One region of the Bacteroides cellulosilyticus genome, then DNA from elsewhere that is predicted to be linked to it. Evidence: riboswitches for the same ligand, from Rfam matches in the RefSeq annotation. Region 1 holds a riboswitch; the other holds the start of a gene.
The links. A riboswitch is a leader RNA that binds a small molecule or an ion and turns the genes downstream of it on or off. The one in region 1 is predicted to bind thiamine pyrophosphate.
Positions count from the first base shown of each region.

Region 2: another riboswitch for thiamine pyrophosphate. It lies ahead of K6V21_RS01195 (thiamine phosphate synthase); the one in region 1 lies ahead of K6V21_RS09575 (TonB-dependent receptor).

Region 1 covers NZ_CP081903.1:2,681,740-2,689,634, forward strand. Annotated here, with positions in the region: gene K6V21_RS09575 (TonB-dependent receptor) at 1-1,742, opposite strand, end outside; TPP riboswitch at 1,777-1,873, opposite strand; gene K6V21_RS09580 (mechanosensitive ion channel family protein) at 2,016-2,888, shown strand; gene K6V21_RS09585 (hypothetical protein) at 2,993-3,241, opposite strand; gene K6V21_RS09590 (carboxypeptidase regulatory-like domain-containing protein) at 3,354-5,981, opposite strand; gene K6V21_RS09595 (FecR family protein) at 6,183-7,154, opposite strand; gene K6V21_RS09600 (IS110 family transposase) at 7,662-7,895, opposite strand, start outside.
Region 2 covers NZ_CP081903.1:355,672-363,566, reverse strand. Annotated here, with positions in the region: gene K6V21_RS01220 (Gfo/Idh/MocA family oxidoreductase) at 1-386, shown strand, start outside; gene thiD (bifunctional hydroxymethylpyrimidine kinase/phosphomethylpyrimidine kinase) at 395-1,213, shown strand; gene K6V21_RS01210 (thiamine phosphate synthase) at 1,218-1,820, shown strand; gene K6V21_RS01205 (sulfide-dependent adenosine diphosphate thiazole synthase) at 1,961-2,734, opposite strand; gene thiC (phosphomethylpyrimidine synthase ThiC) at 2,845-4,536, opposite strand; gene K6V21_RS01195 (thiamine phosphate synthase) at 4,554-5,174, opposite strand; TPP riboswitch at 5,234-5,328, opposite strand; gene K6V21_RS01190 (hypothetical protein) at 5,383-6,234, opposite strand; gene K6V21_RS01185 (tetratricopeptide repeat protein) at 6,428-7,516, shown strand; gene K6V21_RS01180 (DUF2723 domain-containing protein) at 7,659-7,895, shown strand, end outside.

The DNA.
Region 1 (7,895 bases):
CCAATCTCATTCATTTCGCCTGTCAATACCAGCTGGTTTTTATAATCCATATAATAGAGATTAGCGCCCAAATTTAACCATGAATTGGCAAAGGTATATCCCAGTTCATAGTCGAATAAGCGTTCTGCTTTGGGATGTTCGGTAAGCTTTCCGTCAGTATAGTTATTGCGTGTAGGCTCTTTGTGGGCTACGCTGAATGAACCATATAGACGGTTATTAGTATTGATCTGCCAGAACAAACCGGCTTTCGGATTGAAGAAGTCGAACTTATCTTCAATATGCAGGGTTTGAAGTGCATTCGTTTCATCATTCCATTTGTCATTCTGGCCATGCATCTTGTAGGTGATGTGACGGTATTGCAAATCGGCGTATGCGCTGACACCGCCGCCTAACTCGTAGTTGGCTTTCAGATAGATGTTGCCATCGTTTTTAGTAGCGTTGTTGCGGTAGTAATCATTATCTGGGTTTAGTTGTCCCAGATAGTTTTTCACCCACAGAACTTTACCAAAATGGTCGCCATCATAACGATTCAATCCGCCACCCAATGAAGCATTCAGTCGGTCGTTGGTGTAATTTACCGAGAAGATTCCTCCACCAAACCAGTTATCCATTGCTTTTTTACGAACAAGGTCACTTTCGGTTACGTTTTCTCCATCTGCTTCATAAGGTTTCATTCCATATTCTACCAGTTTGCGCCCAATTTTGTATTCCTGATAGTATCCATCTCCTTTTGTATAGTGCAGACCGGCATTCAGATGCCATTGCGGAGTGAAAGTATGGTTGACTAACAGGTGATAGTTCTTTTGTACATAGTTATCCGTCTGGTCATCATAGAAGTGGAAGGTACCACCATTCTTGATTAGCTGACCGGCTTCTTTGACACCGTAGTCGTAATCAATTTCCGGCTGGTGTATTCCACCGTTTTTATCTTCAATATACATGTAGCCGCAAGAATTGAAACGGCGTCCGAATGCTGCCATTTGGTCCTTACTGGCATAATTCCATGCATGATAAGTGCGCTCTTTCCCGCCGAAAGTAATCAATTTTACCGATGTGTTGTCACTATAATATCCGCCTTGGGCATAGTAGGAATTTAAACCAACGGATGCCCGGTCTATATAGCCATCCGAACTGATATTGGATAGCCGTACATCAAAAGACCAATGTTCGTTGATAAGTCCGGTACCTACTTTCACCGTCTCTTTGTGAGTATTGAATGAGCCGTAAGATGCGTTGATTTCGGCATACGGTTTCAATGAGAAATCTCCTGTCTGCATATTGATACTACCACCGAATGCACCTGCACCATTGGTAGAGGTACCTGCACCCCGTTGTACCTGTAAGTCTTTTACGGAAGAGGCAAAGTCTGGCAGGTTTACCCAGAATACAGTGTGGCTTTCTGCATCATTGATAGGAATACCGTTGGCGGTGACATTGATTCGTGTGCCATCTGTGCCACGTATGCGTAAGGTGGTATAACCGATACCGGCACCTGCATCACTTGTTGTAATGGCAGAAGGTATCATGCTTAATAGATAGGGCAGGTCTTGCTCGAAATTCTGTTTCTTAAGTTGTTCTTTACTAACATTGGTAAACGCCACAGGTGTGGTTCCCGTGGCACGGGTAGAGATAATTTCTACTTCCTGCAGGCTTATCACCCGCAAGCTGTCTTTCTCATGCGTCTGCGCACAGACACCCAGCGTTGCCATCAACAGGCAGGCCGCCATTGCATGTTTTTTCATTACAATTTTAACTATTAAAGATGAATACAGAAAAGGGGAGCTTTTCTTCTTTTCCCTCCGCCGGCACTACCCGGATCAGGTCAATGGGTATGATCTCAGCCCGTCATATTAGGGCACCCCTTAGTTGAAATCGGGGGCAAAATTAAGTGTTTTCGTTGAAACACGCAAATCGAGTGAACGATAACCGGAAATATTTGTTAATTTTGTAGGCCAGCGGGTATTCCATAATCCTGCTGGGAAAATATAATTATTAACTTCAAACGAACAAATATTATGTTATTATTATTACAAGCGGCGGCTCCTGCTGCCGAAACTATTGTAGAAGATGGTTTTAGTAAATTGCAGGTCTTTCTCCAACAACTGATAGACTGGGGAGTAAATGCGGGTGGTCATATCATCGGCGCTGTGCTGATTTTCATTGTTGGACGTTTCCTGATATCTTTCCTTAATAAAATGGTAGCCAGATTGTTGGCCAAACGACATGTGGATGCTAGTATCCAAAGTTTCGTAAAGAGTCTGGTGAACATCTTGCTGACTATCTTATTGATTATTGCCGTTATCGGTAAATTGGGAGTAGAAACGACTTCATTTGCTGCCTTGCTGGCATCCGCCGGTGTGGCTATCGGTATGGCATTGTCCGGTAACTTGCAGAACTTTGCAGGTGGTCTGATTGTATTGCTGCTCCGTCCTTATAAAGTAGGTGACTTGATTGAAAGCCAAGGCATCACGGGCACGGTTCGTGAGATTCAGATTTTCCATACGATCCTGACTACCGGTGATAATAAGATTATTTATATTCCGAATGGTGCGTTGAGCAGTGGTACTGTGACTAACTACAGTCGTGAAGCTACCCGTCGTGTAGAATGGATAATCGGTGTGGAGTATGGCGAAAATTTTGATAAGGTGGAAGAAACGACCCGTCGTATCATTGCCGAAGACAAGCGGATTCTTAGTGATCCGGCTCCTTTTGTCGCCCTTCATGCACTGGATGCCAGTAGCGTGAATGTGATTATCCGTGCCTGGGTGAAGAGTGAGGACTATTGGGGAGTTTATTTCGATATGAACAAGACCGTCTACTCTGTATTCAATAAGGAGGGTATCGGTTTCCCTTTCCCACAACTGACGGTACATCAGGCAAAGGATTGATAGTAGTCTGGAATTGATAACCGTAAATGAATAAAGGGCATAACAAATTGTTGTTATGCCCTTTATTCATTATTGTTAATACTCGTGATAGTTTTTATTGTAAATCACATTTCATATACTCCGAGTTCTTCCTCTATGGCTTCGCATTCATCTTTCTCTATATGCAGTAAGCGATTGATTTCCCTTCGCTTTTCGAGATCAGTGAAATAACTTTCTACTACGGTATACAGGTCGAATCCTTTGGTGGAACCTGCTGCCATGTCTAATGACTCTACCATTTTCTCTACTTCCCTGTGAATGCGTTCCTTGTTGATGAAATGCAACTCATTACTATGAATCAGATACTTTTCCATGATCGTTGGTATTTAAAGTTCTATTGATATAACGTCTGCCGTGAACGGTTAGTTCATACAAAAGCTATTAATTCCTCTCTGAGTTAAAAGAGGAATTAATAGCTTTAATATACTAAAAGTAAATCTTATAACTGATATTCGGAATCATACCCGATCCGTTTTCTTTCTCTATCTTATGAGTCTTTTCGTTATACTGGTAAAAATGCATTCCTGTGCGCATGCCTACATTTAGCATTTTAATGGAGAACTCATGAGATATTTTCTTCTTGTTGATCCTATAGCTGAAAGAAATATCACCATTGAGAGAAGGATTAAATTTCTTGCTGTAAGCTTTGGTCTCATCAAATTTGATGTCATGTTCTATCATACTTTTTTCCTCATCTACAGGGGTATATCGATCACCACCTTGGAAGAAGATACGTCCGTTGAGGCTTAGTACATTTTGTTTATTGCGTCCCACCATCCATTCTTTTCCGGCAAGCAGATTCAGGAGATAGTTTTTGTCCAACCGTGTATTACGCCAGATGTTATCCCCGGCTTTGTATTTTGATTTAAAAAGAGAAGCCGTTATCATATAGTAGAAACCATTTTTCATATACTGTTCCAAAGTGATATCTATACCGTAATTCACACCGGAACCTCTATTCTTCAGTATTCTGTCCAGATAAAAATCCTGATGGTTGATGATGGAAAAGGAAGAATTCTCTTCAACAGGTATTCGGAATAGATATTGATAATAGGGTTCTACTTTTAAGTGCATGTACGAGTTGATGTTCCAGTCGTATGTAAGTCCAAAGTGATGGGCCTTAGAGAAATTCAGGTATCTGTTGGATTCAGTTTTTCCATTGACCTTCTGTTCCACAAAGTAGTAGTCAAGCTTTTCCCTGCGACTGTGCAGACCGTATGCCAGTGCCAAGGCGTGTTTCGGATTGAAACTCCATTTAAGGGCTGCCCTGGGTTCTACGGTCCAGTTCTTATTTAGGGTGAAGTACTGTGCGGTGATGCCCAGGCTGGTAGTAAGATGATTGTTTAGGTTGATGACGGAACTGCTGTATGTCGACAGTACACAACTTCCCCCATTCCCTTTTGAAATCTGTTCCATAGGTACATCTAAACCGAAGTTAGGACTGATTTTGTAATCCAGGTCATATTTGAGTCCTGTAACTGTGATACCTGTGCGGTTGATATGGTTGGAACTGAATTTCTTGTTCAGATAGGAATTAAAGACTATGTCCCATTTGGAATTCCGGATATCTCCTACATGGACCAGTTTGTCATCTTCCGTTATCTGATCAGCTCGCGTGTGGTCTTCCGAATAAGTGGCGGCTAATGAAGAACGGATATACGTGTCTGCGTTGATCAGGTACTTGTGTGTAAACCCTCCTGCTGCTTTGTCAAAAGCTGTATTTCCGGACTGTCGGTCACCTTGTGTCTCCCATTCATCACGGTCGATGGCCTCCGGTTTATAACGGTCAATCAGTCCGATTCCCCAAATAGAGAAAGTTCCGGCCTTCCGGGTAGGAAAATTTAATTTGAATGACAAGTCCTGATATTTCAGATTCATATCATTCTTCGTGGCCAGGGAAGTGGTAGAGAAGCGGTAATTGAAGATATAGGAACTTCCATGTTTCCTGCTTATCGGACCTTCCGATGCCAGGTCAATACCCAGAATACCCAACTGAAATGTATGTTCGTACTTCTGATTGTTGCCATTTCGTATTTGCATGTCGAAGATGCCCGATAGCGCATTGCTATATTCGGCAGGGAACGCACCGTTGTAAAAATCGGAGTTACCGATCACCTGCGTACTCAGGGCCGAAAGAAAACCTCCACCCAGCCCGGTAAGGTCGGCGAAGTGAGTCGGGTTGGGAATTTCTACACCTTCCAGCCTCCATTGGGTAAACTGGGGTGAATTTCCTCTGATAGCTACAGCATTGGTTCCTACATCTCCTGCCACGCCTGCAAATGCAGAACTCAGGCGTGCCGGATCATCAAAACCATTGGCAAATCTGCCTGCTTCTTCCATACTGATCATGCGTCCACCGGTGATGGCCATTGCATTCAGGGGCTTGTCTTTCTTTATCTCCGGTTGTATGATGACTTCCGCCAACGAGTGAATGTTTTCATCCAGAGTGATTTCCATATATACTTCCTTGGAAGAGGTTACAGGTATTTCATTGAAAATATTGGCATTATATCCTACATAGGAGGTTTGTATATTGCATCGTCCCACAGGAACATTGTCTATCCGAAATCTCCCCAGACTGTCTGTTGTGCTGCCCAAAGAACCGACATTCATAATTCTTACGGTAGCAAACTCTATGGGTGCATTGGTTTTGGAATCCAGTACAATTCCTCTGACTGTTTGGGTAGGTTTCTCTGTTTTTTCCTTGGTGGATTTCTGTAGTTCGTTGCCGGATGGAGTGATAATGATATGGTAGCCTGTTATTTTGTACGAATAGCGGGTGTCTTTCAAGATTTGCGATAACGCCTTGTCAATGCTCTGGGCTTCTAACGACAGGGATATTTTCCTCTTTACATCTACGGCCGATAATTCATAGGCTATGCTGTATCCGGTTTGTAGTTCTATCTCGGCAAAAGCTTCTTTCAGTGATATGTTTTTATTCTGTATGGTGATTTGCTTTCTGTCATTCTGTGCTGTGGCATTAAATGAGAGGAAGGCAAAAAATAAAAAAAGGAGTATCTTATCTGTTTCTTTATTAATGGTTATTCGATTCATTGTTGTATGTTTTTATAAGATAAGCTGCATTTCGGCATAACTTTTTCATGTAAGCATGAAAGTTCTGCACTCAATTTGCATTATCTTTGTATAGTTAATACTTTGTTTTACTTTACGGTTTGATGGAGCATTAGCATTTCAGAACCGGGTTGAGGGTCTCAAGCTGCAATCCGGTTCTTTTTCTTCATAGGCAGTTTCTTTTTATTGTTTTTTGATTAGTTCCACTTTGTTTCCCTGTTTCTGATAACTGAAGCCGATCATCTCACTCAATACAGGCAGTACTTCTTCCAGATTTTCATTTTTCAGGAACCGGACGGTATATCGTTTGGAGGCGGGAACGTTCATTGTATGATTGATAGTTACATTATAACGTCTCTCTAATGTTTGCAGGATCTCGGTGAAAGGTGCATCGGTAAATATCAGTTTTCCCGTGATCCAGCCATCTGCATCGGTTGGAGAAACTTCGGTAATGTTGACGGTGGATGTTTTTTTATCGTACGTCAACTGTTCATTAGGTTTCAGTATCCGCGAGTCGTGAGAGGGAGGGGTAACTTCAACTTTTCCACTTGTCAGGGTAGTGGTCACCAGTTCATCATCAGCGTATGCCTTTACATTGAATTGGGTTCCTAATACTTTAACAGAGAGTTGGGGCGTTTCTACAACAAACGGTTTTGTGGCATCTTTCCGAACAGAAAAATAGGCTTCACCATCGAGGTGCACAAGGCGCTGTGCTTTCGGGAACTTTTCCGGGTATTTGATTACTGTTCCTGCATTCAGCCATATTTCGGAGCTATCAGGTAATAGGAAGTGCTTTTTATCACCGTATACAACAGATATCTCAATCCATTTATCCTTCGTGGAAGTATAGTACAGATAACTTCCTGTAATAATCAGTAGCGGAATCAGGGCTGCTGCAATACGCATTCGTTTTTGATAGAAAGGTCGGGGCACTATTTTCCTATAACCGATCTTTTGGTTTACTCTGTTTAATGCAAGTTTAGTGTCCGGGTCTGTTTTTGTTTCCAATTGATCCCAATATTCCAATGAAGCTTTTTCTTTTTCTTCAGTGTCTTTATCTTTAATGATCCATTTCTGAACCTTCTCTTCCGTTTCGGGAGAGAAGCGGCCGGATAAATATGTTCCGATGATTCTAACGATATTATTCTTCTCCATTCTGTTGCATTTACTATATATACAGTCAACGGATGAAAAACTCAGTGAGGAAATGAAACTTTTATTGCGGTTATCCTAATCAATATGTAAATGTCGCATATTTTCATCTCTGCATCTTTTTACCTAAAGCCGGAACATCAATGTCCAAATCACCTCTACAGTGCCTTCTGAGAGGGGGTAAGGAAAGGTAACGACTTTGGGGTAGGAAAGGTAACGACTGAGGCACCCAAAGGTAACGACTGAGGCTGGCAAAGGTAACGACTTTCCCTAACACAGGTTTTCGGAAGGTTTCAAAGCAAGTGAAGCACTCCCTTTTGTACTATTTAATCATCAAGGAATAAAGTTTTTTATATATTGATCCTTTGGGGACATTTATTCATTTTTGAGCGGTTATGAATCTTTTCACCACAGAGGACACAGAATTCTAAGACCTGAGCAAATAATTCGGTCTAAAAACACTGTTAATAAAACCAAACGAGTAGTGGAGCGTAATGCTTCCCTGCTCGTTTATTCTTTATACGTGATTAAATCAACAAAGGGTGTCCCTCTTCTGACTACTGCAAACATTCTGCACACAAGTTTAAACTTTACCGCATTCAGCACTACTCCATGTTCTTTTCCCTCTTTTCTTTTCCTTTCATAATACTCTTTGAGTTCCTTATCCCATACAACGGCCGATCTTGCAGCCTGCGATAGATCCGCTTTCAATAGTCTGGCTCCCGTAGCACATACCCTTGTTTT
Region 2 (7,895 bases), 2.3 Mb from region 1:
AAGTGAAAATCACCCTGAAAGCCAGCTGTCTGATGTGTGAGAATGAGCCTCGCTTTGTTCTTCATGGAACGGAAGGCTCTTATGTGAAGTACGGTCTTGATCCTCAAGAGGCGGATCTGACTAAAGGTCTGTTGCCGGATGCCCCGCATTGGGGAGAAGAGGATGAATCCCAATGGGGAATACTCCATACGGAAAAAGATGGTAATGTGGTGCGGAAACCTTATCCGACCCTTCCCGGAAACTACGCTGCTTTCTATGAGAATATTTATCAGCATATCCGGAATGGCGAAGTGTTGCAAAGTGATGCGTGCGAAGTGCTTGGCGTTATCCGCCTGATTGAGGCGGCATGGGAGAGTAGTCGTACAGGGAATGTTAGAAAGTTGTAATTTGGTTTATGGATAAGAAAGCAATCGTTCTTTCCGTTGCCGGTTCCGACAGTTCCGGTGGTGCGGGTATACAGGCAGATATAAAAGCTATCTCGGCACTTGGAGGTTATGCAGCTACTGCCATCACAGCCATTACAGTGCAGAATACATTGGGTGTGCAAGCCGTTCATCCTGTTGCTGCAGAGTTGGTAGGCCAACAGATGCAGGCGGTGATGGAAGACTTGCAACCGGATGCCATTAAAATAGGTATGACCGGAAACGTAGAGATTATCTATGAAATAGTACGGATACTGCGTCGCTATTCTCCCCGGAAAGTGGTTTTCGATCCGGTGATGGTTTCTACCAGCGGGCATAGTCTGATGACGGATGAGGCATTGGAAGCCATTCGTACTAAGTTGATTCCGAAAGTAACTCTCGTAACTCCTAATCTGCACGAAACAGAAGTATTGTTGCAACAACCGGTTCAGACGATTGATGAAATGGAGGATGCCGCATGCCGGTTATTCGAAAAATATCACTGTGCTTTTCTTATTAAAGGAGGTCATCTGACCGGTCATGAAATGTGCGATGTACTTTATGACGGAAAAGAACTGAATATCTTTGGTGGCAGGCGTATTCATTCCGCCAACCTGCACGGTACGGGATGCACGCTTTCATCCGCCATTGCCACTTTTCTGGCGCAAGGATCATCCTTGTATGAAGCAGTGGAACAGGCCAAAGAATACATTTCCTGTGCTATTGAAGCCGGGAAGAATTTACGTATAGGGCAGGGGAATGGTCCTTTGTGGCATTTCCCGTTTCCGACGCATCCGGTAAATGAAGGATAGAAAAATGAAACTGATTATTATCACCTCTCCGGATTTTATTCCGGATGAAGCACGCATCGTCACTGAGTTATTCAAAGCCGGACTGGACTTGCTGCATGTACGCAAACCGGATGCGGATGTTCATGCGGTAGAAAATCTGCTGCAAGGTATTGCTCCGGAATATAGAACCCGGATTGTCATTCATGATTTCTTTTCTTTGAAAGATAAGTATCTTCTAGGCGGAATTCACTTGAATTCCCGTCATCCGGAGGTACCTGCAAATTATGAGGGAATACTGAGTCGTGCCTGCCATAGCTTGGAAGAAGTGGAAAGTACAGTCTCCCTGTTCAATTATGTGCTTATGAGTCCTGTTTACGATAGCATTTCCAAACAGGGATATCGCTCGGGATATTCAAAGGATGAGTTGAAACAAGCACAGGAAAGCGGAGTCATCCATGAAAAGGTAGTAGCCTTAGGCGGAATAAGTGAGGTGAACCTTGTGGAAATAAAGTCTCTTGGCTTTGGCGGTGCAGCTTTATTAGGAGATATCTGGAACCGTTACCATACGTGGAAAGATGCCGAAGAGTTGCTTGCTCATTTCAGGAGGCTGAAAAAGATTGCAGGATAAGTCTATACAAGAGTATGCCGGAGATCACCACAGATTACACCGAATTCTAAGACCTACGCAAATATTTGCGTAGGTCTTAGAATTCGGTGTAATCTGTGGTGAAAAATTGCCCACCTTGATAAATAGTGGCTTCTGAGAAATTACTTCTTCAGTTTCGCAATAATTTCCTCAGCTACCTTTTTACCGGACATCAACATTCCTCCAAAGATCGGTCCCATACGCGGAGTGCCCGAAACGGCGGAAGCAGCCATACCGCAAACGTAAAGTCCCGGATAGATTTCCTTCGTACCGTTTACAACCTCTTCCTCTCCTGCAATTACATCCAGTGAACGTTCGCCAATTACACCACCGGTTTCGGTAGCCAGGCGACTGCCATTCTTGCGGGCTACGGTAGCGGCTATTTCGCTGTCATGGCCTGTTCCGTCTATTACTATCTTTGCAAGGATGTTTAGCGGGTCCACGTGCATACCTTCGCGCAATACGGGAGTCCAGTTTACCACTACTCCGCTTACCGTATTATTCTTGAAGATAACATCTTCTACGGAATAGCAGTTGAATACGGTGGCTCCGGCATGTACGGCATGATAAAGCAATGCAGAGGTACTCTCTACAGAGTCCATCACATATAAGCCGTCCTCATATTCCTCGTGGTTGATATTGAATTCCTTTACAATGTCAATCGCTTCTTCCTGAATCACAATCTGGTTGAACATCATGGCACCGCCCCACATTCCGCCGCCGGGAGCAAGCTTACGGTCGAATTGCGCTACTTTCAACCCGGCCTTTGCCAGATAATAAGCGGCTACTATGCCCGACGGACCACCACCTACAATGGCGACGTCCAGATCAAGATTTCTCTCTAATTTCTCAAAATAGGTACTGATGATACCTTTGGATACTTTTGTTTCAATCATTTTCTTATAAGTTTAAAAAGTAATATGTTGCAAGCTACGAGCTACAAGTGGTTTGCTGTTTCATAGCGCAGCCACTTGTAGCTTGTAGCTTGTAGCTCGTAGCTTGTAGCTCATTCATTGCAATCCTTCAACTGCTGACTGATGCGCATGGCACAGAAGTTGGGCCCGCACATGGTGCAATACTTCCCGTTCAGGTGGTTGGCTTCCTTGTAATATTGTAAGGCGCGTTCCGGATCGAGACTCAGATTGAACTGGTCTTTCCAGCGGAATTCATAGCGGGCTTTGCTTAAGGCATCGTCACGTACTTCGGCACCCGGATGGCCTTTGGCAAGGTCAGCGGCGTGTGCGGCAATTTTGTAAGTTACCACTCCTACGCGTACATCTTCTTTCTGCGGTAATGCAAGATGTTCTTTGGGTGTCACATAGCAAAGCATCGCTGTTCCGTACCAACCGATTTGTGCTGCGCCAATGGCACTTGTGATGTGATCATATCCCGGTGCAATATCTGTAACCAGCGGACCGAGAGTATAGAACGGTGCTCCGTGGCATTTCTCAATCTGCCGGTCCATATTTTCCCTAATCTTATGCATGGGTACGTGTCCCGGACCTTCGATGAATGCCTGTACATTTTTTGCCCAGGCGCGTTCTACCAGTTCTCCCATCGTATCCAGTTCCGCAAACTGTGCCCGGTCGTTCGCATCGCGGATAGCTCCCGGACGCAAACCGTCACCTAATGAAAGTGCCACATCATATTGTGCGCATATATCGCATATATCATCGAAATGCTCATACAGGAAACTCTCTTTCTGATGGATTTTACACCATTGGGAGATAATGCTTCCTCCCCGGCTCACCATTCCGCAAAGGCGGTTATTGGCATAGTGAATATTCTTCAGTCGGATGCCACAGTGGATTGTAAAATAATCCACTCCTTGTTCGCACTGTTCGATCAGGGTATCCTTAAATAGTTCCCAGGTAAGGTTTTCCGCCTTTCCGTGTACTTTCTCCATTGCCTGATACATGGGAACCGTACCTACCGGAACAGGACAATTCCGGATAATCCATTCCCGTGTCTCGTGAATATTCTCTCCTGTAGATAAGTCCATCAGCGTATCTCCACCCCATTTGCAACTCCAGACGGCCTTTTCCACTTCTTCTTCAATCGTGGAAGAGGTAGCTGAATTTCCGATATTCGTATTAATCTTTACGAGGAACTTTGAACCGATAATCATAGGTTCTGCTTCGGGATGGTTGATGTTGGCGGGTAAGGCGGCACGTCCTGCCGCAATTTCATCACGCACAAACTCCGGTGTGATGTAGGTTTCTATGCCCAACTCTTGACAGTTCATATTCTCACGGATGGCTACATACTCCATTTCCGGTGTTATGATACCCTGCTTGGCATAGTACATCTGCGTAATCTGCTTGCCTGCTTTGGCGCGATAGGGCAAAGTGATATGATCAAAACGCAGGGAGTCAAGACTTTTGTCTGCCAGACGCATCTTTCCATATTCGGAGCTGATTTCCGTCAACCGTTCTACATCCCGTTCCTGTATCCACGGTTCGCGGAGGCGTGGCAAACCTTTCTTTAAATCTACCTTCTGTTCCGGATCACTGTATGCGCCGCTTGTATCATATATGTAGACGGGCGCATTCTCCGTCATAACTTTTTTCCCGTTTTCCACTACTACGGTAGGGGTAAGGTTCACTTTGCGCATCCCAACTTTCAGATAAGGATGGAGTTGCCCCTGCATATAGACTTTCTCGGATTCGGGATAAGTAATTTTTGTTTTATCTTCCATGGTTCACTAATTGATTGCTATTGGGCCAGTCGTATAATTGTTTCCATTTCACGTACCGGATTCTCAGCTTTTAGAATACCGCCGCTCAATGCTATTCCGCTCAGTCCTGATGCTTTCAGGGATGGGATGTCCTCACGTGTGATTCCACCGATGGCAACGACAGGAATTGTTATTCCTTCTTCGTGCATTTGCGTCAGGATGGAATGATAACCGTCCAGTCCCAGAATGGGTGATAACTTTTGTTTGGTAGTTGTGAAGCGGAAAGGGCCGCAACCGATGTAGTCGGCGCCATCAGCGGCATGTTGCCGGATGTCCTCGAACGTGTTGGCTGTTCCGCCAATAATGAAATCTTTGCCCAGCCTTTCCCTTGCTTCTTTTATCGGCATATCCAGTTTTCCTAAGTGGACACCGTCCGCGCCAATCTGTTTCACCAGTTCCACGTGGTCATCAATGATGAACGTGGCTCCGTATTGGCGGCAGAGTTCCTGCACTTGCATGGCTGTGGCTTTCAGCTCTTCTGAAGAAGCATCCTTCATCCGAAGCTGAACCCAGCGGCATCCCCCTTCAAGGGCTATGCGTGCGGAGTCCGAATAAGAAATGGATGCCGTAAAATGCGTAATGAATTGTACGTCAAACATTCAAACTCTGAATTTAGAAATTATACTTACAGAAAGGGATAGTAGTATAAACGAATAGTAGAATATAGAAAGAAAATTCCCTTCGACGGTACTAACCGTATCAGGTTCATTGGGTATAATCTCAGCTATTTTTATAGCACCCCCTTTTCTGCCGGCAAAGAAAGGACGAATGTTTTTAATAGGAATAATACCGCTCTATCTTTTAAGTTTATTTAAACTTGACATAATTGAGGCGGGTGTATTGTTTGTTTCCCGAAGTAAAGGTACAAGAGATGCGTGCCGAAGCAATATATACCGATTCTCCGGGCTTGAAGGCGTGCTCCGTAGCAGGTACCTGGCAAGATTCCCGGCTTGCCGTACGCGAGCTGGTTCTGAAAGTGACGAGATTGCCGATAGGGTCTTCCAAGGTAAGTATCTGCCGGACATAGAAATAAGGAGTCGTTCCTTTCACGGTGGTTTTGTAAGGATCGTCTTCCAGTCGGACACGGAGCACTTTCAGTGTCAGTTCTTTCACTTTATCCCCTTCTTTTCCCAGAAAACGGCTGGTAGAATATTTCTGATGTGCCTGCCGCTTCTGAATATCCAGATGGACGGAATGATATACTTGTGCTATCTGTACGAAGCGTTCCTGTTTTGGTATACGTGGAGTAAACTTATAAGCAATCCAACTCACATATGCCGGATCGATACGGAAGATTTCGTGCAGGAAATGTCCATGATACTTTCCGAAAGAGATAATGTCGTCTCCCTTACTCTGCATGCGTTTGACATTGTATTCTACTAGCAGAATGCAACGTGGAGAATAATAACATAGGCTGCTTGCCGCTCGCAGACTTTCATGGATGTCTGTAGAGAGGTCCTGGACGTAAAAGATGGACTGGCGTTCGGGAAGAGGGGAATACACCCATAAGGAGTAACGGGGAGATTCCGGACGGGGCAGTACAACCAGATAAGCACCTGCCTCTTTGTAAGAGGTTCTTCCCTGATTGTATTCGTTTAGTTTCTTGTACAACAGTTCTTGTTCAGCTTCTGATATACCAGGAAGAATCGGATTTGCCATAAGCTCTGAGTTATTTACTCAAATATATGATTTTTCGGGCAAATAATCAAGTTTTGTATGGAAAAGTTTAGAAAGTATCTCTTTTTTTATACAATTCATCTTTTCGCTGTGATGTGTTTCTTTTATTTGCTACTCTAACAATAATCTTATAAATTTGTCGCATATTTGTATGCAGAGATTAAAAATTGGGAATATGAGTAATCTTCGAATTTTATTGTATGTATTTATCCTTTCTTTGGTTGCATGTCATCCGGAGGGGACTAATGTGAAACAAGGATTGGACAAAGCCGCTCAGTTAATAGAGCAAGATCCGGATACGGCATCCATTATTCTTGAAACGATTCAAATGAACCAAATGAATGAGGAGCAACTTGCAGAATATAATTTGCTTTGTACTCAATTCAATGAAGATAAAAATATACCTCATTCTTCTGATAATCAGATTCGTCAGGCGGTATCTTATTATGAGCAATACGGAAATGAACTTCAAAAGTCGAAAGCCTATTATTATCTGGCATGCGTAGAGAGTGATTTGAATCATGAGAAAGACGCCGAAGTTCATTTCAAAGAAGCAATAAAATTAGCTGCACAAGCAGAAGAATATGAGCAAATGACTAAGATTTGTAAGAGATGCAGCCTGTATTATCAGAAATATGAAAACTTTGACGAAGCACTGGAGATGGAAAGAAAAGCATACGCCAGCCAGTTGATGTTGATTGACAGTAAAGATAACTCTACTATTATTCTATCTTCTGCCTTAGGTTTGTTGGGTGTTATGTCTCTCTTGCTCGGATTACTTTGGAAGAAACATTTGTCTGTACATTCGCAACTGGATACCTTTAAGGAAGAAATGCAGATGAAAGAGATTGAATCTGACAAACTGGTGATGCAGTGTAATTACCTCGAAGAAAAATATCAATCCCTTCAACAACATATTTATGAGAGTTCTCCGGTTGTCTCAAAAGTCCGTCAGTTGAAGGAACGAACAGCTTTATCTTCTAAAATATCTTTTTTCTCTGAGAAAGACTGGACAGAACTTTTGCGGCTTCAGGAAAGTGTTTACGGACTTGTATCCAAATTGAGAGGGATAAGTCCGAAACTTACGGAAGAGGATTTAAGGGTATGTGCCTTTTTACGCGAGGGCGTTCAGCCTGCTTGTTTTGCTGATTTAATGAAACTGACTGTTGAGACTCTGACCCGGAGAATCTCCAGGATAAAAACGGAGAAACTGATGTTGGCAAACTCTAAAGAATCGTTGGAAGATATTGTAAAATCATTGTAGGTCTGAATTTGTCTGTAATTGGTAATGTGATGTTGCTGGTTATCAGTTGACTATGTTGCCGGGATGTCCGTGCTCGTCCGGTAAAATCCTTCTCTTTTATAGGCCTGTTCTATAACTTTGCAAACAAAAAAGTTACAGAACAATGAGCAACTTATTATTTAAAAAGTGGAATGATTTTAGTGGGTGGATTGTCTTTGTGATAGCAGCTTTTGTATATGGAATGACGATTGAACCTACCGCCAGTTTTTGGGACTGTCCCGAATTTATCTCGTGTGCCGAAAAGTTACAAGTGGGGCATCCGCCGGGTGCACCTTTCTATATGCTTGTTGGAAACTTGTTTACTCAGTTTGCTTCCGATCCGTCACAAGTGTCCTGGATG